4 regions of the Streptomyces sp. NBC_00016 genome follow, and region 1 is predicted to be linked to each of the others. Evidence: riboswitches for the same ligand, from Rfam matches in the RefSeq annotation. Region 1 holds a riboswitch; each other region holds the start of a gene.

Region 1 (7,126 bases):
CACGCCGTCCGGCAGCGGACGGTCGAGCATCTCGGCGGCGCCGTCGCCCGGCCCCCCGCCTGCGCTCTCCACCATCCGTCACACCCCAATACTGTGCGGGCCTCGCCCACTCTCGGCTTCGCTCGAGCGGGGGACCCCCATCGTCAGGAACCGGCGCCCGGCCGATCCACGAGTTCCACCTGGTCCACGGCGTTGCACCAGCGGCACCGCACCGACTCGATGGTCTCACTGACCACCTCGCGCTCCTCGACCTTCGGCTCACCGGCGAGGTCGAGGTGCACGTACTCGACGACCTTCGACGAGCGCGTCACGTCGAACCGCGTGAGGTTGCCGCAGAGCGTGCAGCGCCACCGCGTCGCGGCGGTCGGCAGGGGAACCGTCATCGTGGCTATCCGCTTCCTTCTAGTGTCGTGCTTCCGGTTGCCGGGGTCGGGCCGGAGGCTCCCCCGCGCGTATGGCTCGTAACCCTACGGCCTGGCGGGTACTCGCCGCCCATCCGTCCGCGGCGGCGAGGCGGTCCGGACGAGTGCGTCCGATTACGTCATGCTTTGTTCTCATGATCGGCGACTGGAACGGGACGGTCGGCAGGGTGGTCCGCAACCGCCCGGCGCCGGTGACCTACGCACTGATCGCCCTGTGCTGCCTGATCTTCCTGATCGGGCCCGCCTCGGGCTTCAATCCGGCGTACGGCTCCGGCGACGAGCTGCTGGCGGCACAGCGCGCCTACTTCCGGCGCTGGGGCGTGGTGCCCGGCGAGCTCTTCGAGGGCGCGCCACGGGCCGCCCTGACCCCGGCCACGGCTCTCTTCGTCCACGGCAGCTGGGTGCACCTGCTGGGCAACATGCTCTTCCTCTACGTCTTCGGGACGATGACCGAGGACCGGATGGGCCGCGTCGAGTTCACGCTCTTCTACCTCGGCTGCGGCTACCTGGCCCTGCTGGGCTACGCCGCCGCCAACGCCGAGTCGTCGCAGTCCCTGGTCGGCGCCTCCGGAGCGATCTCCGCGGTCCTCGGCGCGTTTCTGTACCTGTTCCCCCGGGCGCGGGTGACCAGTCTCCTGCCGCTCCTGTTCTTCCTGCCGCTGCGCTTCCCCGCGTGGGTCGTGCTGCCCTTCTGGGCGGCCCTGCAGTGGGTGGCGGCGGGGCGGGCCGCCCAGGGGCCGGGGGTGGCCTATCTGGCGCACCTGGTGGGCTTCGGCCTGGGGCTCCTCTACGCGTGGGCCCGTTTCGGGAGGAAGCCGGGCCCGAAGGACGGCCTCGAAGGGGCGGCGGCGGGTGACGGGCGGGCGACTAGAGTGAAGCCCGCCCCAGCTCCGGCCCCCGAGGGAGAGAACCAGCCGTGATCACCGCGATCGTCCTCATCAAGACCAGCGTGGACCGGATTCCCGAGATCGCGGAGCGGATCGCTTCGCTGGACTCCGTCAGCGAGGTCTTCTCCGTCACCGGGACGTACGACCTGATCGCCATGGTGCGGGTGAAGGAGCACGAGGACCTGGCGGAGGTCATCCCGGGCAGCATCAGCAAGATCCCCGGGGTGGAGGGCACGGACACGCACGTCGCCTTCCGCACCTACTCGCAGCACGACCTGGAGGCGGCGTTCGCGATCGGGCTGGACTCCTGACCGGCTGAACACCGCCTCCGGCGGACCGTCGCTCAGACCGCGGGCACGCAGCGGCCGTCTTCCGTCCGGTACTGCCACTGCGCGCCCTCGCTCACCAGCTCGCGCACCGCGTTCACGAAGCGCTCCACGTGCTCGTCCGGGGTTCCCGCGCCGAAGCTCACCCGGATCGCGTTGAGGGACTTCTCGCCGGGAGCCGCCTCGGGGGCGCCGCACTCGCCCTGGGTCTGGGGGTCGCTGCCCAGCAGGGTGCGGACCAGGGGGTGGGCGCAGAAGAGGCCGTCGCGGACCCCGATGCCGTACTCGGCGGAGAGGGCGGCGGCGAAGTGGGAGCTGTTCCAGCCCTCGACGACGAAGGAGATCACGCCGACCCGCGGGGCGTCGTCGCCGAACAGGGACAGCACCTTCACCTGCGGGACCTCGGCCAGACCGGCCCGCACCTTCGCGATCAGGCACTCCTCCCGGGCGACCAGGCTGTCGAAGCCCGCCTCGGTGAGGGCCTTGCACGCCGAGGCGATGGAGTAGGCGCCGATCACGTTCGGGGAGCCGGCCTCGTGGCGGGCGGCGCTCTCGTGCCACTCCACGTCCACTCCCCCGTCCTCGCGCCGCGTGACCTTGCGGCTGGCGCCGCCGCCGGCGAGGTACGGGTCGGCCGCCACCAGCCAGTCGGCGCGGCCGGCCAGCACGCCGGCGCCGAAGGGCGCGTACAGCTTGTGACCGGAGAAGGCGACCCAGTCGACGTCGAGCTCCCGCACGGAGACCGGGTGGTGCGGGGCCAGCTGGGCCGCGTCCAGGACGATCCGGGCGCCGTGGGCGTGCGCGGCGGCCGCCAGCTCGCGCACCGGCCACAGCTCGCCGGTGACGTTCGAGGCGCCGGTGACACAGACCAGGGCCGGGCCGTGCGGGTCACGGTCGGCGAGGGCCCGCTCCAGCGTCTCGACGGCCTGGCGCGGGGTGCGCGGGGCGTTCAGGTAGGTGACCCGGGCGTCCTGCCAGGGCAGCAGCGAGGCGTGGTGCTCGGTCTCGAAGACGAAGACCTGGCAGCCGGCCGGGAGGGCCCGCGCCAGCAGGTTGAGGGAGTCCGTCGTCGAGCGGGTGAAGACCAGCTGGTCGTCGGGGCGGCAGTCCAGGAACTCGGTCACCGTCCTGCGGGCGTTCTCGAAGAGGTCCGTGGACAGCTGCGAGAGGTAGCCGGCGCCCCGGTGGACGCTGCCGTAGTACGGGGCGTAGGCCGCCACGTCGTCCCAGACGCGCTGGAGGGCGGGGGCGCTGGCCGCGTAGTCGAGCGCCGCGTAGGTGACCTCGCCGCCCGTGACGAGCGGGACCGTGACATCCCGGCCGAGAACGGGCAGCGGTGCACAAACGGTACGGGTGGCGGCAGCGGTGGAGACAGACATGGCGAACTCCCGTGAGAGGCAAGGGGGAACCGCCGTGCGAGCGGACATGGCTCGAGCACGGAGGAAGGTGAAAGGGGTGTGCGGAGGCGGGGCTCTACGCCCTATCGCATTCGCTTGCTCACGGAAGGCTCCCTCGACGACCAGGACCCCTGGCGGTACTCACTCAGAAGAGTGCGAGGGGTCCGCGCTTGCCGTAGACCTCGCTGCCTACGACCTGGTCTTCACCCGGGGCACCCCGCCACGGACGGAGGGTTGCCGGACAGTCGGCCGGGGCCTCATGACTGTCACTCATGACCTGATACAGGAACGTACGTGAAGTGATCGCCGTCCCGCAACCCGTGTCCGGATCGCGGGACGGCCGTCAGCGGTGGGGCGTCACGCCCGGGTGGCGGCGACCCAGCGCTCCAGCGCCCGCTTGGCCGCACCCGAGTCGATCGACTCGGCCGCCTTGTCCATGCCGTCGCGCAGTTGCCCGGCAAGGGTCCCGGAGCCCGGCTCCAGGGCCACCAGCGCCGCCGCCGAGTTCAGCAGCACGGCGTCCCGCACCGGGCCCGTCTCGCCCTCCAGGAGGCGGCGGGCGACCTCCGCGTTGTACGACGGGTCCCCGCCCCGCAGAGCCTCGACCGGGACCAGCTCGAGCCCGACGTCACGCGGGTCGAAGGTCTCCTCGGTGACCTTGCCGTCGCGGACGACCCACACATGGGAGGTGGCCGTCGTGGTCAGCTCGTCGAGGCCGTCGTCGCCCCGGAAGACCAGGGACGAGTTGCCGCGCTCGGCGAAGACGCCCGCGACGACCGGCGCCATCCGCGGGTCCGCGACCCCGACCGCCTGGGCCCGCACCTTGGCGGGGTTGGTCAGCGGGCCGAGCACGTTGAACACCGTGCGGATGCCCAACTGGCCGCGCGCGGCGCCCACATGACGCAGCGCCGGGTGGAACTTGATCGCGAAGCAGAAGGTGATCCCGGCTTCCTGGGCCACCTCGGCCACCCGCCGCGGGGTCAGCTCCAGATTGACGCCGAGCTTCTCCAGGACGTCGGAGGCGCCGGACGCGGAGGACGCCGCCCGGTTGCCGTGCTTGACGACCGTGGCGCCCGTGCCGGCCACGACGATCGCCGACATCGTGGAGATGTTGACCGTCTTCGCGCCGTCGCCGCCGGTGCCGACGATGTCGACGGTCCGGCCGGGCACCTCGATCAGGTTGGCGTGCTCGTACATCGCCCGGACGAGCCCGTTGATCTCCGCGACGGTCTCGCCCTTGGCCCGCAGCGCCACCACGAACCCGGCGATCTGCGCGTCGGTCGCCTCGCCGCGCATGATCCGGTCCAGCGCCCAGAACGTGGCGTCGGCGTCCTGGTCGCGACCGTACAGCAGACCGTTCAGTACCTCGGGCCAGGAACGGCCCGCCGCGGTGTCGCCTCCAGCGGGGGTCACAGCGCTCATAGCCGCTCCTGCGTGTGTCGTCGTGTTCGTCGGGTACATCGGGTACGTCGTGTGCCGTCGCGCACCTCGTGACAAGGTGCACCCCACCCTATCCAGCCCGTGGGCACGGCAAAGGGCCCCGTCCGAAGACCGGACGGGGCCCTTTCCTGTGGCGTGGCGACGCCTCAGCGATCAGTGGTGGCCGTGGCCGCTCGTGATCTCCTTGTACTCCTCGGCGGTGGGCTTCGGAATCTGCTGGTCCTCACCGAAGTACGCCCCGCTGATCTTGGCGCGGAGCTTCTCCTTGCCCTGCACCTTGCGCTCGACGCCGTTCTCGTCGACGGCGGCGCCGATCGCGGCCGGCTCGTACTGCTCGTGCGCCGTGAGGGTGTGCAGCTGCTCCTGGCTGAGCGGCTCGTGGATCTCGATGAACTCACCGTGCGGCAGGCGCTTGATGGTGCCGGTCTCGCGACCGTGCAGCACCTTGTCCCGGTCCCGGCGCTGGAGGCCGAGGCAGATCCGCTTGGTGACGATGTACGCGATGACCGGTCCGGCGATGAAGAAGATCCGGACGAACCAGGTGATCGAGTTGATCGACAGGTGGAGGTGGGTGGCCCACAGGTCGTTGCCACCGCCGACCAGCATGATCATGTACATCGTGACCCAGGCGACGCCCAGCGCGGTGCGCGTCGGGGCGTTGCGCGGCCGGTCCAGGATGTGGTGCTCGCGCTTGTCGCCCGTGACCCACGACTCGATGAAGGGGTAGAGCGCGAGGATCGCGAGCAGAACACCGAACAGGACCAGCGGGATGAACACGCCCAGGACCAGGGTGTGGCCCCAGATGTTGATCTCCCAGCCCGGCATGAAGCGGATCAGACCCTCGGCGAAGCCCATGTACCAGTCGGGCTGGGCGCCGGTGGACACCTGGTCCGGACGGTAGGGGCCCATGGCCCAGATCGGGTTGATCTGCGCGATGCCCGCGATGACCCCGATGACACCGAAGACCAGGAAGAAGAAGCCTCCGGCCTTGGCCATGTACACCGGCAGCAGCGGCATGCCGACGACGTTCTTGTTGCTCTTTCCGGGGCCCGCGAACTGCGTGTGCTTGTGGTAGAAGACCAGGATCAGGTGGCCGACCACGAGCCCGAGCATGATGCCCGGCAGCAGCAGGATGTGGATCGAGTAGAACCGCGCCACGAAGTCGTGGCCCGGGAACTCCCCGCCGAACAGGAACATCGAGATGTACGTGCCGACGATCGGCATCGACAGGATCGCGCCCTGGGTGAAGCGGACACCGGTGCCGGAGAGCAGGTCGTCCGGGAGCGAGTAACCGGTGAAACCGGTGAACATGCCGAGGACGAACAGCAGGAAGCCGAACAGCCAGTTGATCTCACGCGGCTTGCGGAACGCGCCCGTGAAGAACACCCGCATCATGTGCACGAACATGCCGGCGAGGAAGATCAGCGCCGCCCAGTGGTGGATCTGCCGGATGAGCAGACCGCCGCGCACGTCGAACGAGATGTGCAGGGTCGAGCTGAACGCCTCGGACATCAGCTGTCCCTGGAGCGGGACGTAGCTGCCGTGGTACTCCACCTCGTTCATCGACGGGTGGAAGAACAGCGTCAGGTACACACCCGTGAGGATGATGATGATGAAGCTGTAGAGGCAGATCTCACCCAGCATGAACGACCAGTGGTCGGGGAAGATCTTGCGCATGTTGGCCTTGGCCAGGGAGTAGATCCCCAGCCGGCCGTCGGTCCAGTCGGCGATCCGCTCGCCCGCCGGAGCCTTCCCGCGGTCGCGGGACTCGTTGCTCTCGGTGTTCTCGTTCGTGCTCATCCGCGCTCCCAGAAAGCAGGACCGACGGGCTCTTCGAAGTCGCCGAGCGCCTCGAGATAGCCCTCGTCGTTCACACCGATGCGCAGCTGCGGCAGGGCGTGGCCGGCGGGGCCGAAGATCACTCGGGCACCGTCGGAGAGGTCGAAGGTGGACTGGTGGCAGGGGCACAGCACGTGGTGCGTCTGCTGCTCGTACAGCGAGATCGGGCAACCGACGTGGGTGCAGATCTTCGAGTACGCCACGATGCCCTGGTAGGACCAGTCGAGTTCCTGCTTGTCCTTGATGTTGTCCGGCTGGAGCCGGACGATCATCAGGGCCGCCTTGGCGATCTCGTTCTGGAACTCCTCGTCGTGCTCCTCCAGGCCCTCGGGCTTGGCGAAGGTGAGCGAACCGACGGCGACGTCCGAGGGACGCAGCGGCTCGTTCGTGTTCATGTTGACGAGCAGCTTGCCCTTGGCCCACAGCGTGTGACGCAGCTTGTCCTCGGGCAGCGGGCCGAGGTCGCGCAGCAGCACGACACCGGACAGCGGCACCAGGGTGAGCGCGCCGAACATCGTGTTGCGGATCAGCTTGCGACGGCCGAGCCCGGACTCCTTGGCACCCTGCTTGAAGTCCGCGTGGACCTTCGCACGGACCTCGGGGGGCGCGGCGATCGCGTGCCGCTCGTCGGCGACCTCCACGTCGGACATCAGGGTGCGGGCCCAGTGGACCGCGCCGGCGCCGATGGTGAACAGCGCCGTGCCCAGCGTCAGACCCAGCGCGAAGTTCAGCGCGCTGAGGTGGCCGATCGGGAACACGAAGATCGACTTGTCGGCGGGGATCGCCACGTACGAGGCGATGAAGCCGACCGTGGC
Region 2 (7,126 bases), 5.4 Mb from region 1:
CCCGCTTCCTCGACGAGCAGCAGCAACTCGCCGTGATCGAGGCCGCGATCGCCCGCGACTACGGCACCACCCACCCCGTACCACCCGCGCAGGAACAGAGCCGATGAAGCCGATACGGCGACGAGGCCGATGAAGGGGGATAGCCGATGAAGATCTTCACCATGGGCGTGCATGTCCTGGACGTGCTGGTGCGGCCGGTGCAGGAGATACCCGAGGGCCAGGGCGCGACGCTGGTCGACGACATCCGGATGACCGCCGCCGGGACCGCGGGCGGCACCGCGCTCACCCTCGCCAAGCTGGGCGCGCAGGTGCGCAGCGCAGGCGCCATCGGCTCCGACCCGACCGGCGACCTGCTGGTGGGGTTGCTGGACCGGGCGGGCATCGACACCGAGTTCCTCGTCCGCCGCACGGACACCGCCACCTCCGCGAGCGTGCTGCCGATCCGGCCCAACGGAGACCGCCCCTCGCTGCACCTGCTCGGCGCCAACATCACCTACGGCCTCGACGACGTCCCCTGGGACGCCCTCGCCGAGGCCGACCATCTGCACCTGGGCGGACCGGAGCTGATCGGCGTCGAGGTCGCCACGCGCATCCTGTCGTACGCCAGGGAACACGGTGTCGTCACCTCCGTGGACCTGCTCGCCCCCGGTGTCCTCGGCAGCTTCGACCAGATCGAGGCTGCCCTGCCGTACATCGACCACCTGCTGCCCAACGAGGACCAGGTCCTCGGCTTCACCGGCGAGAGCGACCTGCTGACCGGCGCGCGCAAGCTCCTCGGCGCCGGTGCGGGCGTCGTCGCCGTCACGCGCGGCGGCGACGGCGCGCTCGTGGTGAGCGCGGACGGCGCGGAACCGGTCCCCGCCTTCGTGGTCGACGTCGTCGACACCACCGGGTGCGGCGACGCGTTCTCGGCCGGCTACCTGCGGGGCGTGAGCCTGGGCCGTACGCCGAGCGACGCCGCCGTCCTCGGCAGCGCCGCCGCCGCACTCGTCGCCCAGGGGCTCGGCAGCGACCACGGCGACTTCGACCTCACCGCCGCCGACGCCTTCGCCGCGACGACCAAGTCCCGCACCTGAGGGGGATCGGGGAGAGGGAGGGGTCGGCTGCCGGGAGGTGAAGGGGCCGGCGGTCGGTCCTCGGCCCCGGTCCGGGCGCCCGTGCACTTCACCCTCGGCGCGTACGAACGAGTGGGGGTGAACGGTCCCGAGGGACCGGCGGAGCTCGCTTCCATGTTCACCGGAGCCCCACGGGTGGTACGCCACGAGCAGGCGGGCGCGGGCCACGACACCGGCGTCCGCCGTACCGCTCTCGCCCAGCGCCCGCACGTGCCCGCCCTCGTCGAGGAGTGCGCGCCGGGTGTGCGGGCGCTGCCGACGGAGAAGGGGACATGGCGATGAGTGAGGCTTCGGACACCGCACTGCTGCTCGTACGGGTCGTGCTCGGTGGGGTGATGCTGGCGCACGGCTGGAACCACTGGCGCGGCGGAGGCGGCATATCCGGTACCGCCGGCTGGTTCGGCGGGCTCGGGCTCACCCGCCCGAGACTCCAGGCATGGCTCAGTGTCCTCACCGAACTCGGCGCGGGCGTCCTGCTGTTGGCGGGCTTCCTGACCTCACTGGCCTGCGCGGCGGTGCTGTCCGTGATGCTGGTGGCGGGCCTGCTCGCACACCGCCGCAACGGCTTCTTCGTGTTCAAGGACGGCTACGAGTACGTCCTCGTCCTGGGCGTCCTCGCGGTGGCGCTGGGGGCGTGGGGGCCGGGGGAGTACGCGGTGGACGAGGCCGCGGACATCGGGGTGACCGGATGGGCGGGCGCCGGTGTGGTGCTCGGGGTGGGTGTCGTCGCGACGGCCGGGCTGCTGGCCGTGTTCTGGCGGCCCCGGCAGGAGGGCTGAGGAGGCGCCCCATGCACGTCGGGTTCATCGGACTGGGCGGCCAGGGAGCGCCGATGGCCCGCCGGATCGTCGAGGCGGGCTTCGCGACCACCCTGTGAGCCGGGCGGCCCGTCCGGGCCCCGAGAGTGCCACGGGCACCGTCGAGTGCGGCGGCGTCCCATGGTGCCCGCTCCGCGGGCCCCGGCCGGGCCACCCCGATGGAGGCCCCGGGCGCGCTCATCGGCACACGGTAGGGGTGAGCGCCGCGGCCACCCTCGAACCGCTCTGGACCGCCTCGGCGACCCTCCCCCGGGTGGCGCCGGTACTCACCTGGTGGACGCCCCCTTGACGGAGGCTCGAGGCGGATCGACACTCGATTCGGGAATCCTAGTGAACGGGTAGGGAAACAATGGGGCGACTGGAGCCGACCACCGGCCGAGCGGGCCGCACGGCGTGGTCGTCACCCCTTCTCACCTCCCGCCGTCACATCGACCTGAAGCGCGTCTGCAGCGCCATCAGGTTCCAGGACTGAGCCGGGCCCGTCCCCGCGCCGAACCGCACCGGCGGTGTCCCGAGGACGCGGCCGCACCCGGCACGTGCGGACGAGGTCCGCACCTCCCTCTTCGACGTCGCATCCGCCGCGCGCACGTCCTGTGTGCGTCCCGCCCCCGGGGAGAGTCATGTCCGTCACACCACTGGCCGCCCACCTGTCCACCCGCCCCGCCGCCGCCTTCCGGGGCCGGATCGGCCGGGACGCGCGCAGCGGCCACTACGCGGTGCCGCGCCGCTACCGCCTCCACCTGGCGGCGGCCGACCCCGACTGTCTGCGCATCGCCGTCACCCACAGCCTCCTCGGCCTGGACAAGGCCTGCCCGGTCACCTTCCTGCCCGCCGTCCCGGACTGCCCCGACGGAGGCCACTCCGCGCTGCGTCCGCTGTACGACGCCAGCGCGCACCGGTACACCGGACCCGCCCTCGCACCCGTGCTCAGCGACGACTGGTCCGGGCGCATCGTCAGCAGCCACGGCCCCGACATCGCCCGGGACCTGGCCCGGCGCTTCGGCGGCGGCCGGCCCACCCTGTACCCGTGCGGCGCGGAGTCGCAGATCGAGGCCGTCGAGCGGATGTGCGCCCAGGGCATCGAGGAGGCCGCCCAGCGCGCCGGAGCGGCCGACGCCGAGGAGGCGGAGCGCACCGCCGCCCTCGACACGCTGGTCACCACGCTCGGGGTGCTGGAGCGAGGGCTCGGCGCCCACGAGTACCTGATCAGCGATCAGATCACCGCGGCCGACGTCGAGTTGTGGGTCGCCCTGGTCCAACTCGACACCGTGCACCGCTACCACCTGGACGCGGCCGCCGTGCACCGCATCGCCGACCACCCCGCGCTGTGGGCCTACGCCCGCCGGCTGGCCGCCCGTCCGGCCTTCGGCGCCCACCTCGACCTGGACGCCATCGCCCGCCGCCACCACGCCCGTTGCCAGGGCCTGGAGGCCGCCGGCGCCGCCGTCCAGATCCTGGACTGGGAGACCCACGCGGCAGACGGTTCGGCGGTCCGACCGCAGGTCAACCGGCCCTGACCCGGTCCACCCACCGGACCGCCGTTGACATTCGTTCGGGCAACTGTCTTACTTACGGCCCAGAACGGTCATGAGCGTCAGCGACAAGCCCTGGCTAGCTGACCGGCAACCCTCGCTCCGCGGTGGGGTGCCCCAGGTGACGACCGGACCGACGTTTCGGTAATGACGTATCGGTAAGCGCGAGGGCCCCTCAGGGGCCGGAACAGTGATGGTGACGGACATGTACGCAGCTCATCGGACGGCGCCCCGTCGCCCCCGGGGCTGCGTACGGCCGTACCTCGACATCCTCGTCGCCAACCGCGCCGTCGACCTCCTGCGCGTGAACAGCGCACTGTGTACCGCACCGGGCCGTGCCCGCTGTCGGGGCTGAACGAACCCCTCGCACCGCAGCCCCGCCTCCGCGTTCCTGACGAACACCGCCCGAGCGGTGTGCCGTTGTCCGCCCCACCCCGGTCTCCTGTACGCATCCGTGCGCCATGCCCTGTTCGCGCCCGCGGAGCGGTCCCCGCCGCCCCGCCGAAGCGCGTCCGGCCACGCACGTGCGCCGTGACCCGGGGTGTCCGACTCCCGCCGGAGCCCCTCATGAGTGAACCCCCAGGCGCCGTGACCCTCGCCGAGCCCGCACCCGCCATCGACGTCCCGTCGGAGAAGCTCACCGCCCAGCGCGTCCAGCCGCTGCGCAAGCCCGGCCGCTGGATCGCCACCGCCGTGGCCCTGGTCCTGGTGGCGCAGTTCACGCACGGACTGATCTCCAACCCCTTCTACCAGTGGGACCGCTTCGGCTACTGGTTCCTGCGGCCGGTCATCCTCGACGGACTGCTGATCACCCTGGAAGTGGCCGCCTACAGCGCGGTGCTGGGCCTCCTCGGCGGCATCCTGCTCGCCCTCGCCCGGCTCTCCAGGAGCCCGGTGCTGCGCGCGGTCAGCTGGACCTACGTGTGGGCGCTGCGCTCCATCCCGCTGATCGTGGTGCTGCTCTTCCTCTACAACTTCAGCGCCCTGTACCAGACCCTGAGCGTGGGGGTTCCCTTCGGCCCGGCGTTCTTCCGCTTCGACGAGTCCCGGCTGGCCACCGACATGGTGATCGCCGTCGTCGGCCTCAGCCTCAACGAGGCGGCCTACGCCGCCGAAGTGGTTCGCGGCGGCATCCTCTCCGTCGACCAGGGCCAGCACGAGGCGGCCGCCGCCCTCGGCCTGCCCAAGCGCTACCAGTTCTGGAAGATCGTCTTCCCGCAGGCGCTGCGGTCGATCACGCCGAACTACGTCAACCAGCTGATCGGCCTCGTCAAGTCCACCTCGCTGGTCTTCTACGTGTCCCTGCTCGACCTGTTCGGCACCGCGCAGACCATGGGGGCCACCTACCCCGGCGACATCGTGCCGCTGCTGCTGGTCGTCACCGTCTGGTACCTGATCCTGACCAGCCTCGTCTCCGTCGTCCAGTTCTACGTCGAGCGGTACTACGCCCGGGGCGCCACGCGTTCCCTGCCGCCGACGCCGCTTCAGAAACTGCGGACCGGTCTCACCGACCTGCGGGCCCGCATCCGCCGGGAGGCCGCCGTATGACCACCGAGACCGTGCAGAGCGCCGACACCGCGGGGATCGTGCCCGCCGCCGTCGAGGTGCACGACGTGCACAAGTGGTACGGCGCCCACCGGGTCCTGGACGGGGTGAGCCTGACCGTGCGGCCCGGCGAGGTCACCGTGATCCTCGGCCCGTCCGGCTCCGGCAAGTCCACCCTGCTGCGGGTCATCAACCACCTGGAGAAGCCCGAGATCGGCTATGTCAGCGTCAACGGCGAGCTGATCGGTGTCCGCCGCAACGGCGACCGGCTGCGCGAGCTGAGCGAACGGGCCATCCTGACCCAGCGCGGCCGGATCGGCTTCGTCTTCCAGAACTTCAACCTCTTCCCGCACCTGACCGTGCTGGACAACGTCGCCGCCGCGCCCACCGCCACCGGGCGACTCGCCAAGTCCGCCGCCCTGGAACTGGCCCGTGAACTCCTGGACCGGGTGGGCCTCGCCGACAAGGCCGGCGCCTATCCCCGACAGCTGTCCGGCGGCCAGCAGCAGCGCGTCGCCATCGCCCGCGCCCTCGCGCTGCGCCCCGGCGTCATCCTCTTCGACGAGCCCACCTCCGCCCTCGACCCCGAGCTCGTGGGCGAGGTCCTCGCCGTCATCAAGGACCTGGCGACCAGCGGCACCACGCTCGTCATCGTCACCCACGAGGTCGGCTTCGCCCGCGAGGTCGCCGACCGGGTCGTCTTCATCGACGGCGGGAAGATCGTCGAGCAGGGCCCGCCCGGCGAGGTCCTCGACAAACCGCAGCACGAGCGGACCCGGGACTTCCTCAGCAAGGTGCTCTGACACCGCAGCACCCCACGACCTCCCCCCACACCACCACCCTCTCGCCCAGTCACACCAGTTACCAAGGACGGCCATGTCTGCCCACTTCACCCGACGCAGCCTGATTCGCGGCATCACCGCGGCGACCGCGGTCGCCACCCTCGCCACCGGGCTCGCCGCCTGCGGTGGTGACAGCGAGGCCGCCACCACGACCGGCAGCGCGGCCGGCAGCGTGACCGTCGGCCGGGTGTCCAACGGCGCCGCCGAGGAGACCGCACTGAAGGTCTCCGAGGTCAAGTCCATCAGCGCCGAACTGCCCGACGCGATCAAGAAGAGCGGCAAGCTGAACATCGGCATCGGCGCCCTGCCCTCCGGCTTCGCCCCGCTCGCCTACGTCGGCGACGACCAGAAGACCCTCACCGGTGCCGAGCCCGACCTCGGCCGGCTGGTGGCCGCGGTCCTCGGCCTGAAGTCGGAGACGAAGAACTTCACCTGGGAGAACCTCTTCGTCGGCATCGACAGCGGCAAGGTCGACGTCGGCTTCTCGAACATCACCGACACCGAGGAGCGCAAGAAGAAGTACGAGTTCGCCTCCTACCGCCAGGACAACCTCGGTTGGGAGGTCAAGAAGTCCAGCACGTGGAACTTCGACGGCAACTACGAGAACCTCGCCGGTCTGACCGTGACCGTCGGCTCCGGCACCAACCAGGAGAAGATCCTCCTGGAGTGGAAGAAGAAGCTGGAGTCCGAGGGCAAGAAGCTCACCGTCAAGTACTACCCGGACCGCAACGGCATCTACCTGGCGCTCGCCAGCGGCAAGATCGACGCGTTCTTCGGCCCCAACCCCGGCATCGCCTACAACGTCTCGCAGACCGCGGGCAAGGCCAACGCCACCCGCAACGCGGGCACCTTCTCCGGAGCCGGTGAGTCGCTCCAGGGCCTGATCGCGGCCACCGCCAAGAAGGACAGCGGTCTCGCCAAGCCGGTCGCGGACGCCATCAACTACCTGATCGAGCACGGTCAGTACGCCAAGTGGCTGGCGGCCTACAACCTCTCCAACGAGGCCGTCGCCAAGTCCGAGATCAACCCGCCCGGACTGCCGCTGGACAATTCCTGACCGCTCGTCACCAACGCGCTCACACATGCAGGTTGAGTGAGGCGCGACAGCAACGACAGCAACGACAGCAACGACAGCAACGACAGCAACGACGGCAGCGACGGCAACGACAGGAAGGGACTCCGCCTCCGTGACCACCCCGATCGACCTCCGCGGAGGCGGAGCCTTTACCGTCACCCACCCGCACCCCCTCGACAACGCCGTGTGGGCCGCACTC
Region 3 (7,126 bases), 1.7 Mb from region 1:
GGCGTTCTGCAGGGCAGAGCGCGTGACCTTCGCCGGGTCGATGATGCCTTCGGCGATCATGTCGACGTAGTCACCGGTCGCGGCGTTCAGGCCGTGACCGATGGGCAGGTTGCGGACCTTCTCGACGACGACGCCACCCTCGAGACCACCGTTGACGGCGATCTGCTTCAGCGGGGCCTCGAGCGCGATGCGCACGGCGTTGGCGCCGGTCGCCTCGTCACCCTCGAGGTCCAGCTTCTCGAAGACGGAGGACGCCTGGATGAGGGCCACGCCACCACCGGCGACGATGCCCTCCTCGACGGCGGCCTTCGCGTTGCGGACGGCGTCCTCGATGCGGTGCTTGCGCTCCTTGAGCTCCACCTCGGTGGCGGCACCGGCCTTGATGACCGCGACACCGCCGGCGAGCTTCGCCAGGCGCTCCTGCAGCTTCTCGCGGTCGTAGTCCGAGTCGCTGTTCTCGATCTCGGCGCGGATCTGGTTGACCCGACCGGCGACCTGGTCCGAGGAGCCGGCACCGTCGACGATGGTGGTCTCGTCCTTGGTGATGACGACCTTGCGGGCCTTGCCGAGCAGGTCGATGGTCGTGTTCTCGAGCTTGAGACCGACCTCCTCGGAGATGACCTCGCCACCGGTGAGGATGGCGATGTCGTTCAGCATCGCCTTGCGGCGGTCGCCGAAGCCCGGGGCCTTGACCGCAACGGACTTGAAGGTGCCGCGGATCTTGTTGACGACCAGCGTCGACAGGGCCTCGCCCTCGACGTCCTCGGCGATGATCAGCAGCGGCTTGCCGCCCTGCATGACCTTCTCGAGGAGCGGGAGCAGGTCCTTGACGTTCGCGATCTTGGAGTTCGCGATCAGGATGTACGGGTCGTCGAGGACGGCCTCCATACGCTCCATGTCGGTGGCGAAGTACGCCGAGATGTAGCCCTTGTCGAAGCGCATACCCTCGGTGAGCTCCAGCTCCAGACCGAAGGTCTGGGACTCCTCGACGGTGATGACGCCTTCCTTGCCGACCTTGTCCATCGCCTCGGCGATGAGCTCGCCGATCTGGGTGTCGGCGGCGGAGATGGAGGCCGTGGAAGCGATCTGCTCCTTGGTCTCGACATCCTTGGCCTGCTCGAGCAGGGCACCGGAGACGGCCTCGACGGCCTTCTCGATACCGCGCTTGAGGGCCATCGGGTTGGCGCCGGCGGCTACGTTGCGCAGGCCTTCCTTGACCAGGGCCTGGGCGAGGACGGTCGCGGTGGTCGTACCGTCACCGGCGACGTCGTCCGTCTTCTTGGCGACTTCCTTGACCAGCTCGGCGCCGATCTTCTCGTACGGGTCCTCGAGCTCGATCTCCTTGGCGATGGAAACACCATCGTTGGTGATCGTGGGTGCGCCCCACTTCTTCTCGAGGACGACGTTGCGGCCCTTGGGGCCGAGCGTCACCTTCACGGCGTCCGCGAGCTGGTTCATGCCGCGCTCGAGGCCGCGCCGTGCCTCCTCGTCGAACGCGATGATCTTGGCCATGTGAAGTGGTCCTCCCGGACTGGGGTGGATTGCTCCGGACCGCGCTGGCGCCCGCGACGGACGGCTCGCCGGCCTCGTGGTTCCTTGCCCCACCTGGCCTGCGGGCCTCACCGACCCGGTCCTCGTTGTCACTCTCACCTTCAGAGTGCTAACGCCAATGATTAGCACTCGACCCATGAGAGTGCAAGCGCCTCCGCCGGAACCGTGCCCATGCGGACACCCCTCGCGGACGTCTCGCCGACGCCTCGCGGGCGCCCCCGGACAGACCGAAGGGCTCGCCCCCCGTGGGGGTGCGAGCCCTTCGTCAGTTGTACAGAAGAACGACGCTTTCAGTCGGCGCGTGCTTCAGCCGGTCGCAAGCCGGACCATGTCCGCCTGCGGCCCCTTCTGACCCTGCGAGATCTCGAAATCGACCCGCTGACCCTCTTCCAGGGTGCGGTAGCCGTCCATCTGAATCGCGCTGTAGTGGACGAAAACATCCGCACCACCGTCGACCGCGATGAAGCCGTACCCCTTCTCCGCGTTGAACCATTTGACGGTGCCCTGAGCCATGCCTAACTCCCCTATTACTGGCCCTTGCACGGATCCACACTTCGCGGATCCGGGTCAGACCTCACCCCCCGGTTGGCTTGGGGGCGTGCGCCGGAACGCGTCGACCGCGGCTGAATGTATCTGTCCAACTGCCGTCTGCAACAGGTCAGTCGGACGAGAATTCCGGACGCACGGGATCCGGAATGTGGCGAGAATTCGCCTGAATTAAGGGCAAGTCGGGCCCTGCATAAGCCACAAATGCCACGAAAGAGGCGCACACATTGGCTGCTTCTTATCGGGCGCGGGGCAGAAATCAAAGGCTCCGGATCCGGTGATCCGGACCGGGTTCCCCAACTGTACCGCGCTCAACCACACTGAATTGCCCCCTCCGCTTCTATCGCGGAGAGGGCAATTCGATGAACGCTCGGTAATCGCTGTTACCGACGGTTACTACCGATGGGTACTGAACTACGGTCAGCCACCTGCGACGGCCGGGATGATCGAGACGCCGGCGCCGTCCGGGGTCGCCGTCTGCAGACCCTGCTCGAAGCGGACGTCGTCGTCGTTCACGTACACGTTGACGAACCGGCGCAGCTTGCCCTGGTCGTCCAGGACCCGGGCGGCGATGCCGGTGTGGTTCTTCTCCAGGTCGGCGATGACCTCACCGAGGGTCGCCCCCTCGGCCTTCACCTCGGCCTGGCCGCCGGTGTAGGTGCGCAGGATGGTGGGGATGCGGACGTTGACGCTCATGCTCTTTCGACCTCCGGTCAGGCGGAGCGCCCCGAAGGGCGCGGGGCTGTCTGGATCGTGCGGCTGCCGCCGCGTGGGCGCGACCAGCCCCACGGCCCGCAGACGAACAACAAATCTCTCAGCCGAGACCCGCGTCCCGGAACGACTCCAGGGTCGGGCGGATGGTCGCGGTCAGGCCGCTGCCGGCCACCGCGTCCAGCGTCTTCAGACCGTCACCCGTGTTCAGCACGACGGTGGTGAGCGTCGGGTCGAGAAGACCGTTCTCGATCAGCTTGCGCGTCACACCCACCGTCACACCACCGGCGGTCTCCGCGAAGATGCCCTCGGTGCGCGCCAGCAGCTTGATCGCGTCGACGACCTGCTCGTCGGTCACGTCCTCCACCGCGCCGCCGGTGCGCCGCGCGATGTCGAGGACGTACGGACCGTCCGCCGGGTTGCCGATGGCCAGCGACTTGGCGATGGTGTTCGGCTTCTGGGGGCGGACCACGTCGTGCCCGGCCTTGTAGGCCACGGACACCGGGGAGCAGCCCTCGGCCTGCGCGCCGAAGATCTTGTACGGCTTGTCCTCGACCAGCCCGAGCTTGATCAGCTCCTGGAGGCCCTTGTCGATCTTCGTGAGCTGGGAGCCGGAGGCGATCGGCACGACCAGCTGGTCCGGCAGCCGCCAGCCGAGCTGCTCGCAGATCTCGTACGCCAGCGTCTTGGAACCCTCGGCGTAGTACGGCCGCAGATTGACGTTGACGAAGCCCCAGCCCTCGCCCGCCGAGTCGCCGATGAGCTCGGAGCAGAAGCGGTTGACGTCGTCGTAGTTGCCCTCGATGCCGACGAGCTCGCCGCCGTAGATGGCGGCCATGACGACCTTGCCCTGCTCCAGGTCGTGCGGGATGAACACGCAGGACCGGAAGCCCGCCCGGGCGGCGGCGGCGCCGACGGCACCGGCCAGGTTGCCCGTGGAGGAGCACGAGAGAGTGGTGAAGCCGAACGCGCGGGCGGCCTCGATGGCCTGGGCGACGACCCGGTCCTTGAAGGAGTGGGTCGGGTTGCCGGAGTCGTCCTTGACGAAGAGCTTGCCGGCGTCGACGCCCAGTTCACGGGCGAGGTTGTCGGCCTGGACGAGCTTGGTCCAGCCGGGGTTGATGTTGGGCTTGTCGGCCACGTCCGCGGGGACGGGCAGCAGCGGCGCGTAGCGCCAGATGTTCGCGGGCCCCGACTCGATGCGCTTGCGGAGCTCCTCCGTGTCGTAGGAGGAGAAGTCATAGGCGATCTCGAGCGGGCCGAAACACTCCTCGCAGGCGAAGACCGGGCCGAGGGGCACGCGGTGGCCGCACTCGCGGCAGGTCAACGCCGCGGCCGGACCGAGGTCGACAGCAGAGGACGTCGTAGAGTCGGTGGTGCTTGCAACAGTCTGCGCAGCCATGTGAGGCGAGGCCCTTTCTCCTCATCTTCCTCACGACGCATCTCGCCGTGAGACGGATTTGGCACCTTCCCGAGCCGGGAGCCTCGCGAAGCGATCACCACATGGATCAGTGATCGTTACGAGACCGGCTGGAGGGTTGCCGGGGCTTCATCGGGCCGTATCCCTCTGCCCCTCTGGATGAGCGGTATGAAGTTGTGAACGGGGGGAGACCTCGGACATGCGATGGTCATCCGCGTTGTTCAAGACTGTAACCGAAGGCCAGGACAGTTGAGATAGTCGTCCGAACCGCGAGATGGATCACACGGTCACCTCCCGTGCACCCGGTGTGATCACGACAGTGAGGAGCCGCAGACTGTGCTTCGAGAAACTGAGCGCTGGCTGGCCACCCGCTCCTGGTCCGCGACCGATCGTCCGCTCCACCGGATCCTGGCCGCGAAGCGCGCCACGAACCAGTCGGTGTCCGTCGTCCTGCCCGCGCTGAACGAGGAGGAGACGGTCGGTGACATCGTCGCGATCATCCGTCACGACCTCATGCACCAGGTCCCGCTCGTCGACGAGATCGTGGTCGTCGACTCGGGATCGACCGACCGTACGTCCGAGGTGGCCGCGGCGGCCGGCGCGCGGGTCGTCCACCGGGACGACATCCTGCCGCGGATACCGGCCGTGCCCGGCAAGGGCGAGGTCCTGTGGCGCTCCCTGCTGGTCACCACCGGGGACATCGTCTGTTTCATCGACGCCGATCTGAGGGAGTTCTCCTCGGACTTCGTCTCGGGGATCGTCGGCCCGTTGCTGACCGACCCCGGGGTGGATCTGGTCAAGGGCATGTACGACCGTCCGCTGGGCGGCGCGGCCGGCCAGGGCGGCAGGGTCACCGAGCTGATGGCCCGCCCGCTGCTCAACATGCACTGGCCGCAGCTGGCCGGGTTCGTGCAGCCGCTCGGCGGCGAGTACGCGGCCCGCCGCAGCCTGCTGGAGCAGCTGCCCTTCCCCGTCGGCTACGGCGTGGAGCTGGGCATGCTGGTGGACGCCCTGCACCTGGTGGGCCTGGACGCCCTCGCCCAGGTCGACATCGGCGTGCGCAAGCACCGTCACCAGGACGGGCAGGCGCTGGGCCGGATGGCGGCGGCCATCTACCGCACCGCCCAGCTCCGGCTGGCCCGCGGGCACCTGATCCGCCCGTCCCTCACCCAGTTCGAACGGAGCGCGGACGGCTTCGAGCCGCGCACGTACTCCGTGGACACCGAGGAACGGCCGCCGATGGCGGAGATCGCGGAGTACGCGACCCGCAAGGTCGCGTGAGTGCCGGACGGGCCGTATACGGCATGGCGCCGACCACGGCGACACGGCCGGATACGGCCCGTCCACGCAGCGCGACCGTACGTTTGAGCGTTTCCCGACCGGGCTAGGTTGGGCGTATGGCTTCCACGCACGACACTGCCGCCCGGGCCGCCGAGGTGCTGGTCGCGTCCAACCGCGGTCCGGTCTCCTACGAGGTGCGCGAGGACGGCTCGCTGCACGCGAAACGCGGCGGCGGCGGGCTGGTCTCCGGCCTGTCGGCCATCGGGCCCGAGGCGGGCGCCCTCTGGGTGTGCTCGGCGCTCTCCGACGGCGACCGGGAGGCGGTCCGGCGCGGGGTCGGCGAGGAGGGCGTGCGCATGCTGGCCGTTCCGGCCGACGTGCACGAGGACGCCTACAACGGCATCGCCAACTCCGTGCTGTGGTTCGTCCACCACCTGCTCTACCAGACGCCGCTGGAGCCCGCCTTCGACGCGGAGTTCCGCCGCCAGTGGGCGTCGTACGAGGCCTACAACCGGGCGTTCGCGGAGGCGCTGGCCGAGGATGCGGCGGACGGCGCGGCGGTCCTCGTCCAGGACTACCACCTGTGTCTGGTGCCGGGGATGCTGCGTGAGCTGCGGCCCGACGTGCGGATCGGCCACTTCTCGCACACCCCGTGGGCGCCGGTGGACTACTTCGCGCTGCTGCCGGGGGACATCCGCGAGCAGCTGCTGCGCGGGATGCTCGGCGCGGACCGGCTGGGCTTCCTCACCCGGCGCTGGGCGGACGCGTTCACCGCGTGCTGCACGGAGTTCGCCGGCGGCCCCGGCAGGACGCGGATCGGCGTGCACGGTCTCGGCGCCGACGCCGACTTCCTGCGCGAGCGCGCGCACCGGCCGGACGTCGACGAGCGCATGGCGGCGCTGCGCGCGGAGATCGGCGAGGGCCGCAAGGCGATCGTCCGCGTCGACCGCACCGAGCTGTCCAAGAACATCGTGCGCGGGCTCCTGGCCTACCGGCAGCTGCTCGACGACCACCCGGAGTGGCGCGAACGGGTCGTCCACGTGGCCTTCGCCTACCCCTCCCGCCAGGACCTCGCCGTCTACCGCGACTACATGGCCGAGGTGCAGCGGCTGTCCGAGGAGATCAACGACGCCTACGGAACGCCCGGCTGGACCCCGGTCCTGCTGAACCTCAAGGACGACTTCGCCCGCTCCCTCGCCGCCTACCGGCTGGCCGACGTGGCCCTGGTGAACCCGATCCGCGACGGCATGAACCTGGTCGCCAAGGAGGTCCCGGTCGTCTCCGACGAGGGCTGCGCGCTGGTCCTGTCCCGTGAGGCGGGGGCCTACTGGGAGCTGCGCGAGGACGCGATCACGGTGAACCCGTACGACGTCCTGGAGACCGCCCGCGCCCTGCACGAGGGGCTGACCATGAAGCCGGAGGAGCGGGCCGAGCGCACGAAGCGGCTGTCCGCGGCGGCGACCGCGCTTCCCCCGGCCCAGTGGTTCCTGGACCAGCTGAACGCGCTGCGGGAGATTCAGCCGAGCTGAGCGGCCAGTTCCCGCAGCAGCCGTACGACGCCGGCGGGCCCGTCGACGACGAGGTCCGCGCGGTCCGCGAGTTCGCCTACCTCGGTGC
Region 4 (7,126 bases), 6.3 Mb from region 1:
CGACCCGGCCCTCGGACATGACCACGATCCGCTGCGCCCGGTCGGCGGCCACACCGAGATCGTGCGTCACCAGCAGCACCGCGGTGCCGGACTGCTCGGTGAGGTTCTGGAGGTGGTCGAGGATGACGCGCTGCACGGTGACGTCGAGGGCGCTGGTCGGCTCGTCGGCGATGATCAGCTGCGGTTTCGCGGCGATGGCGACCGCGATCAGGGCCCGTTGGCGCATGCCGCCGGACAGTTCGTGCGGGTACTGCCGGGCGCGGGTGGCCGCGTCGGGCAGCCCCGCCCGGTCCAGGATCGCGATCGCGGCCGACGGAGCGGAGCGGCGGGTCGCCAGCCCGTGGATGCGCAGCACCTCGGCGACCTGCTCACCGATGCGTTTGACGGGGTTGAGCGACACCGTCGGGTCCTGCGGCACCAGCCCGATCCGTGCGCCGCGCACGGTACGCAACTCCCGCTCCGACAGCGCGGTGAGGTCGTGCCGGCCGAAGCGGACGGTACCGGAGTCGATGCCGCCGTTGGCCGCCAGCAGCCGGGTGATCGCGTGCGCGGTCGTGCTCTTCCCGGAACCCGACTCGCCGACCACCGCGGTGACCTGCCCCGGCCATACGTCGAGGTCCACGCCCCGCACCGCGCGCACGGTCCCGCCACGCGTGCGATACGACACGGACAGGCCCCGCACTTCCAGCAGCGCGGGCTCGTCCGCTGAAGCCGCGTCGGTCTCGGCCTCGCCGGCGGTGGGCCTGTCGAGGGCCGCCGCATCGGTAGCGGACTCGCCCGTCGCGGACTTGCCCGTCGCGGCCTTGTCGGCCGCGGACCTGTCGGTGGCGACCTCGTCGGTTGCGGTCTCGGCCACCGTGGCCTTGCCCGTCGCGGTTCGGTCGGTTGCGGCCTCGGCCGTCGCGACCCCGCTCGTCGTGGCCGTGTCGGCCGTGGGACGACCGGTCGCGCTGTGACCGGGCTCGCCCTGGCCGGTCACGCCCTGGCCGGTCACGCCTTGGCCGGTCACGCCTTGGCCGGTCACGCCTTGGCCGGGTTCCGCCTGGCCGGGCGCGGTCCGGTCGGTCGCGGACTCGTGGGTCACGGTTTCTTCCGTCACGGGTACGTCCGTCTCGGGTTCGTTCGTCGTGGGGCGGGTCATCGCGGTCGGGACCATTCGCCGTCCAGCGCCCGCGCGATGCGGTTGGTGGCGAGGCCCGTCGCCGCGATCGCCAGTCCGGGCAGTGCGGTGAGCCACCAGGCGTTGGCCAGGTAGTTGCGGCCGTCGGAGATCAACGTGCCCCATTCCGGCGCCGGTGGGGGCGCCCCGTAGCCGAGGAAGCTCAGCGACGACACGGCGAGGATGGCGGCGCCGAACTCGAGGGTGGCGAGCACGATCACCGGGCCCGCCGCGTTGGGCAGGACGTGCCGTCCCAGCACCGAGTACCAGCGGGCCCCGCAGGAGCGCGACGCCTCGACGAAGACCGCCTGCCGCACCCGCAGCACCTCCGCGCGGGTCACCCGGGCGAAGCCGGCCACGCTGGCGATGCCGACCGCGACGGCCACCTTCACCGTTCCGTAGCCCAGCGCGGTGACCAGGGCCAGGGACAGGAACAGCGACGGGATCGACAGCAGTACGTCGACGAAGCGCATCAGCACGTCCTCCACCCAGCGGCCGACGAACCCGGCGACCAGGCCGATGAGGCCGCCGACCACGAACGCGAACCCCACCGCGATCAGGGTCGCCTTCAGTGACAGCTGGGCACCGTGCACCACCCGCGAGAACACATCACGTCCCAGCTCGTCGGTGCCGAACCAGTGCCCGCCGCCGGGGCTGCGGAAGTTCTCCGCCGGCACCCCGTGCAGCGGGTCCTGCGAGGTGAACAGCCCTGGCCAGAACGCTGCCAGCACCACCAGGACCAGCACCAGGACCGAGGCCAGCAGCCCGGGTCGGCGCAGCAGGAACAGCAGGAACCGTCGCGGTCCGACACCGCGTCCGGCACTCGCGGGGCCCGGGTCGGCCCCGGGATCCACCGGCCGGGCCAGGCCGGCCGCGGCTCCGACCTCTCCGACCGCTCCGACCGGTCCGACCGCTTCGGCGGTTCCTGCCGTTCCGGCGGTTCCTGCTGTTCCGGCGGTGACACCGTCGGCAAGTGTCCGGCTCATGCGGGACGCACCTTCCTGCTCGCCGCCACCACGATCCGCGGGTCGAGCAGCGGGTAGACGAGATCGACGATCAGATTGGCCGCCACGAAGATCAGCGCCCCGAACACCACGACCCCCTGGACCAGCGGGATGTCCTGGACCGTGACCGCGGCGGCGGTCACCCGGCCCAGACCGTCGCGGGAGAACACCGTCTCGACGACGACCGAACCGGCGATCAGCTGACCGGCCAGCAGTCCGACGACCGTCAGCGCCGGCAGCGAGGCGTTGCGCAGCGCGTGCCGCAGATGGATGCGCAGCCGGCCGGCGCCCTTGGCCCGGGCGGTCTCCACATAGGCCTGGTCGAGCGCCGTGAACAGGCTCTTGGCCAGCACCTGCGCCACCAGGGCGCCGGTCGGGACCGCCAGCGTCACCGCGGGCAGCACCAGGCCCCGCAGCCCGTCGTTGCCGAACGCCGGGAAGAGCCTCGTGCGGAAGGAGAACAGCTCGACGAGGACCAGCCCGACCCAGAACGTCGGCACCGACACCCCCAGCGGCGGCAGCGACAGCAGCAGCTGCCGCAACCAGCGCCGGGTGGTGTAGGTCGCCAGCACCGCGAGCCCGCCGCCGAGGAACACGGCGAGGAGCAGTGCCGCCCCGGTCAGCTGGAGGGTCTGCGGCAGCGCGTCGGCCAGCGTCGCGGTCACCGGCCGGCCGGTGGACACGGAGTCGCCGAAGTCGCCGCGTACCGCCCTGCCGAGATAGTCGGCGTACTGCGCGAGAATCGGCTTGTCGAAGCCGTACTCGTGCCGCAGCGCGGCGAGTTGGGCCGGATCGACCTGACCCGTGTCCGCTCCCGCGCCGGCCATCGCCGAGACCGGATCACCGGGCAGGTAGTCCAGCACGAGGAAGGACACCGTGTAGGCCGCCCAGAGCACCCCGAGGGCCTGCGCGAGTCGCTTGACCACATAGAGACGCATGCCGGCCGCTATCCGATCCAGGTGTCGTGCAGCTGGATCCGGCTGGAGGCCTCGAAGTCGAGGTGGTGCACCTTCTTCGCCACCCCCAGCTGGGTCTGAAGCTCCACCACGGGTACGACGTAGGCGTTCTGCACAAGCAACTGCTGTGCCTGGATGACGAGTTGCTTGCGCTTCGCCGCGTCGGTCGTCGCTGCCTGCTGGGTCAGCGCGGTGTCCAGCGGGCCGGCCGGCAGGTGGTAGAAGTTGGCCAGCCGGGTGGAGTACGAGCTGCGCAGGATGTCCGGGTCGGCGCGGGTCACGTTGCCCCACACCGCGTCGAAGTCGCCGGACTGAAGGGTCGGGGAGAACTGGGCGATCTGGAGCTGCTTGAGCACCACCTCGACACCGACGGCCTTGAGCTGCTGCTGGATCAGTTCCAGCGCGGGCTGGTTGGTGGCCGCGTTGGCGAACCACTTGACGGTCAGGCTCAGCTTCTTGCCGTCCTTGACCCGGACGCCGTCGCTGCCGGCCTTCCAACCGGCCGCGTCCAGCAGGGACTTCGCCTTGGCGGCGTCGAAGGCCAGGTCGGAGCCGAGGTCGGTGTAGTCCGGTGTGGTGTGCGCCAGGATGCTGGTCGCCGGCTCGGTGCCGGTCGGGAACACGGCGTCGACGATCTGCTGCCGGTCGATGGCGAACAGGATCGCCTGGCGTACCTTCGCGTCCTTGAAGAGCGGCCGGGAGTTGTTGAGCCCCAGGTTGAACACCACGCCCGGGTTGGCCCGTGCCTGGAGGTTCACCGCGCCGCCCTTGAGCGCCGCCTCGTTGGCCCTGCCGACGCTGCCGATCGCGTCCACCTGGCCGGACTGGAGGCTGCCGGTGCGCACGCCCGCCTCGGGCACCACCTTGAACACCAGCTTGTCCAGGTACGCCTCGCCCTGCTTGGTCCACAGCGAGGAACCCCAGGCGTACTTGGCGCGCTTGGCCAGGGTGATCGACTGGTTCTGCACATAGGCGCTCAGTACGAACGGCCCGGATCCGACCACGCCCTTGCTGCACTTCTCCTGCGGGCTCCTGTGCACGCTCGCCGACGACTCGATGCCCAGCGAGTGGGTGGCCGTGGCCTGGAGGAACTGCGCGTTGGGCTGCTTGAACCTCACCCGCACCGTGAGCGGGTCCACGGCGGTGGTGCTCTCCACGCCGCTCAGGTACCCCTGGGCGAGTGTGCCGAGGGCGCCGAGCTTCGGCACCGCGTCGAAGTTGTCCTTGACCACCTGCGCGGTGAGCGGTGTCCCGTCGCTGAAGGTCACCCCTGATCTCAGGTGGAACGTGAACGTCGTGGTGTCCGAGCTGATGTCCCAGCTCTTCGCGAGCCACGGCACGATCTTGCCGGTCTTGGGGTCCTGGTCGGTCAGCGAGTCCACGACCTGACGCAGTGAGTAGATGGTGTCGTTGCTGCCCACCTGCTGCGGATCCACGCAGCCGGCGTCGGAACCCACCGCGAAGGTCAGGGTGCCACCCGACTTCGGGCTGCCGCCCTCGCCGCTCGAGCTGCCGCTGCCGCTGGACGAGCAGGCGCTGAGCAGCAGGCTGCCGGTCGCGAGTGCGGCGAGCGCCGCCCACCGGGGGGTACGGGAATCCGGATGCGCTGTCACGGGATGGTTCTCCTACTCCAAGGTCACCGCGCACATGCCGGTGCGGAACGCGGCCATGGCGATGCGCGGAGGGTGCCGGCCACGCACGGGCCGGCACTGCTCAGAACTGTTCAGGGGGAGGGGACGTCGACGACCGGGTTGATGGCGACGTCGATGACGGCGTGACCGCGCCGTGGGCGAGGGTCAGCCTGCGGGGTGGGGCGTGATCAGCCCTGACACAGACAGCTGGCGGAGCGCTGCAGGTCGATGTGGCGGCGGCGCGAGAATCCGGAGAACAGTGCCGCGGTCGCGATCGAGGCGCTCAGGTTGCCGCTGTGCCGCACGCTGGTCCTCCACATCTCAGGCCCCTGGACCGGGGCCACGCGCTTGCAGAGTCGGTGACCCTGCCGGGCTTTCACCTGGAGCACCCCACCGCGCAGGAGGGTTGCCGGTCAGCTAGCCAGGGCTTGATGCTGACACTCAATGCCGGGGTCGATCTTACGGAGTACTGGGATTATCCGTCAATATCGGTAGGAGAGTTGAACAGCTCCGTCGCACCGGCCTGGAGGCGGGTGCGACGGAGCGGCGTCAGTGCGCGGGCCGCCCGTCCGGTGAGCCCGTCCGGTGAGGAGGGCGGCGGCGTGGACGCTACGGCTTGCGGGCGAGACCGCCGTGTTCGCCGATGACGTCCGGGGCGGGGGAGGTGGACTCCGGGCGCCAGAGGGGCACCGAGACGACGCCGGGCTCCAGGAGTTCCAGGCCGTCGAAGTACGCCGTGATCTCGTCGACGGAGCGCAGGTTGTACGGGACGGCGCCGCTTTCGTTGTAGGCGTCCTGGGCCTCTTCGAAGACCGGGTCGATGCCCCGCGAACCGTCGTTGATGGAGAGGTAGCTGCCGGACGGCAGTGCCGCCATCAGGCTGGTGACGATGGAGCGGGCCTGGTCGTGGTCGGCGACGTGCCCCAGGATGTTGCTGAGGATGAGCGCGGTGGGGCGGCTGAAGTCCAGCGTCTGCGCGGCGCTCGCCAGGATGCGCTCCGGGTCCAGCACGTTGGCGTCGACATAGGAGGTCGCGCCCTCCGCGGTGGAGTAGAGCAGGGCGCGGGCGTGGGCCAGGACCAGCGGGTCGTTGTCGACGTAGACGATCCGCGTCTCGGGGGCGAGACGCTGGGCGACCTCGTGGGTGTTGTCGGCGGTCGGCAGGCCGGTGCCGACGTCCAGGAACTGCCGTATGCCCGCCTCGGAGACCAGGTACGTGATGTTGCGGCGCAGGAACGCGCGGCTGCTGCGCGCGATGGTGACGATGCCGGGGAAGACGGCGGTGTAGGCGTCACCGGCCTGCTCGTCGACGGGGTAGTTGTCCTTCCCGCCCAGCCAGTAGTTCCAGATGCGGGCCGAGTGCGGCACCGAGGTGTCGATCTTCTGAGGTGCCGCTGAACCGGGCGTGGTCACATGGTCGGTCATGAGGGGCGTCCGTCTTTCGGCCGAGGCGTGGGCAGTTCGAGGCACAACTTACGTCCCAACGACCCTGGTACGTACACCCGTTCACATTTTCGGTCGGTTCGAACAGTGCTCTCGTGGAAACGACCGGCTTCGCGCCCGGCTGTCGGCCGGTCCGCCCGCACCGTCGGGCACACCGCCCGCACCTCTCCCCGGAGCCCTCAACTCGCCCTGTGCATAGGTACATTGAGACCGCCGAATCCTTGAGCGAGTGGGGGCGAGGATGCGCGACACGGTCCTGGACGGCCGGTACACGCTCACGGAGCGGATCGGTGCGGGCGGTATGGGCGTGGTGTGGCGGGCCAGGGACGCGCGGCTCGAACGCACGGTGGCCGTCAAGCTGCTGAGTCTGCCACCGGGCACGGCCGGCGCCGAGCGGGAACGGCTGCTCGCCATGTTCGGGCGGGAGGCGCGGGCCGCCGCCGCCCTCGACAGCTCCTACATCGTGCCGGTCTTCGACCACGGCGCGGACGGCGAAGTCCCCTACCTGGTCATGCCGTTGCTCTCGGGACGGACCCTGCGCGAGTCGGTGGCCGAGGGGCCGCTGCCGCCGGAGCGGGTCGCGGTGCTCGCGGCGCAGGTCTGCCGGGCCCTGGCGACCGCGCACCGGGCCGGCATCGTGCACCGTGACATCAAGCCGGCGAACGTGATGGTCACGGACGAGGGCATGGTGAAGGTGCTCGACTTCGGTATCGCCAAGTTCCTCGACGCGACGACGGGCGGCCGGCTCACCGTCACCACGGACTCGCCCGTCGGCACCCTCCCGTACATGGCGCCGGAGCGCTTCACCCGTGGCGCGGACGACGGCCGCACGGATGTGTACGCGCTGGGCTGCACGGTGTACGAGATGCTCACCGGCGCACCGCCGTTCGACTCGGCGTCGGCGCCCGCGCTGATGCACTGCCATGTGTACGA

Evidence for each region. Region 1 has a riboswitch for S-adenosylmethionine ahead of OG933_RS31380 (aminotransferase class V-fold PLP-dependent enzyme). Riboswitches for the same ligand answer to the same signal wherever they lie in the genome.
Region 2: another riboswitch for S-adenosylmethionine. It lies ahead of OG933_RS07660 (amino acid ABC transporter permease); the one in region 1 lies ahead of OG933_RS31380 (aminotransferase class V-fold PLP-dependent enzyme).
Region 3: another riboswitch for S-adenosylmethionine. It lies ahead of thrC (threonine synthase); the one in region 1 lies ahead of OG933_RS31380 (aminotransferase class V-fold PLP-dependent enzyme).
Region 4: another riboswitch for S-adenosylmethionine. It lies ahead of OG933_RS03905 (putative leader peptide); the one in region 1 lies ahead of OG933_RS31380 (aminotransferase class V-fold PLP-dependent enzyme).

Annotation. Positions count from the first base shown of each region.
Region 1 covers NZ_CP108304.1:7,114,478-7,121,603, reverse strand. Annotated here, with positions in the region: gene OG933_RS31400 (NYN domain-containing protein) at 1-75, opposite strand, end outside; gene OG933_RS31395 (hypothetical protein) at 144-383, opposite strand; gene OG933_RS31390 (rhomboid family intramembrane serine protease) at 557-1,342, shown strand; gene OG933_RS31385 (Lrp/AsnC family transcriptional regulator) at 1,339-1,620, shown strand; gene OG933_RS31380 (aminotransferase class V-fold PLP-dependent enzyme) at 1,653-3,014, opposite strand; SAM riboswitch class IV at 3,194-3,310, opposite strand; gene trpD (anthranilate phosphoribosyltransferase) at 3,390-4,454, opposite strand; gene OG933_RS31370 (cytochrome bc complex cytochrome b subunit) at 4,626-6,272, opposite strand; gene OG933_RS31365 (Rieske 2Fe-2S domain-containing protein) at 6,269-7,126, opposite strand, start outside.
Region 2 covers NZ_CP108304.1:1,707,331-1,714,456, reverse strand. Annotated here, with positions in the region: gene OG933_RS07685 (class II aldolase/adducin family protein) at 1-107, shown strand, start outside; gene OG933_RS07680 (carbohydrate kinase family protein) at 147-1,076, shown strand; gene OG933_RS07675 (hypothetical protein) at 1,230-1,397, shown strand; gene OG933_RS07670 (DoxX family protein) at 1,394-1,894, shown strand; gene OG933_RS07665 (glutathione S-transferase C-terminal domain-containing protein) at 2,554-3,450, shown strand; SAM riboswitch class IV at 3,517-3,636, shown strand; gene OG933_RS07660 (amino acid ABC transporter permease) at 4,033-5,013, shown strand; gene OG933_RS07655 (amino acid ABC transporter ATP-binding protein) at 5,010-5,813, shown strand; gene OG933_RS07650 (transporter substrate-binding domain-containing protein) at 5,887-6,909, shown strand; partial or broken gene OG933_RS07645 (GNAT family N-acetyltransferase) at 7,040-7,126, shown strand, end outside.
Region 3 covers NZ_CP108304.1:5,443,555-5,450,680, reverse strand. Annotated here, with positions in the region: gene groL (chaperonin GroEL) at 1-1,512, opposite strand, end outside; gene OG933_RS24245 (cold-shock protein) at 1,858-2,064, opposite strand; gene OG933_RS24240 (MoaD/ThiS family protein) at 2,518-2,793, opposite strand; gene thrC (threonine synthase) at 2,912-4,210, opposite strand; SAM riboswitch class I at 4,229-4,394, opposite strand; gene OG933_RS24230 (glucosyl-3-phosphoglycerate synthase) at 4,565-5,509, shown strand; gene OG933_RS24225 (trehalose-6-phosphate synthase) at 5,626-7,038, shown strand; gene otsB (trehalose-phosphatase) at 7,026-7,126, opposite strand, start outside.
Region 4 covers NZ_CP108304.1:848,261-855,386, reverse strand. Annotated here, with positions in the region: gene OG933_RS03925 (dipeptide ABC transporter ATP-binding protein) at 1-691, opposite strand, end outside; gene OG933_RS03920 (ABC transporter permease) at 1,138-2,145, opposite strand; gene OG933_RS03915 (ABC transporter permease) at 2,142-3,101, opposite strand; gene OG933_RS03910 (ABC transporter substrate-binding protein) at 3,110-4,732, opposite strand; gene OG933_RS03905 (putative leader peptide) at 4,939-5,070, opposite strand; SAM riboswitch class IV at 5,090-5,199, opposite strand; gene OG933_RS03900 (SAM-dependent methyltransferase) at 5,360-6,175, opposite strand; gene OG933_RS03895 (protein kinase domain-containing protein) at 6,435-7,126, shown strand, end outside.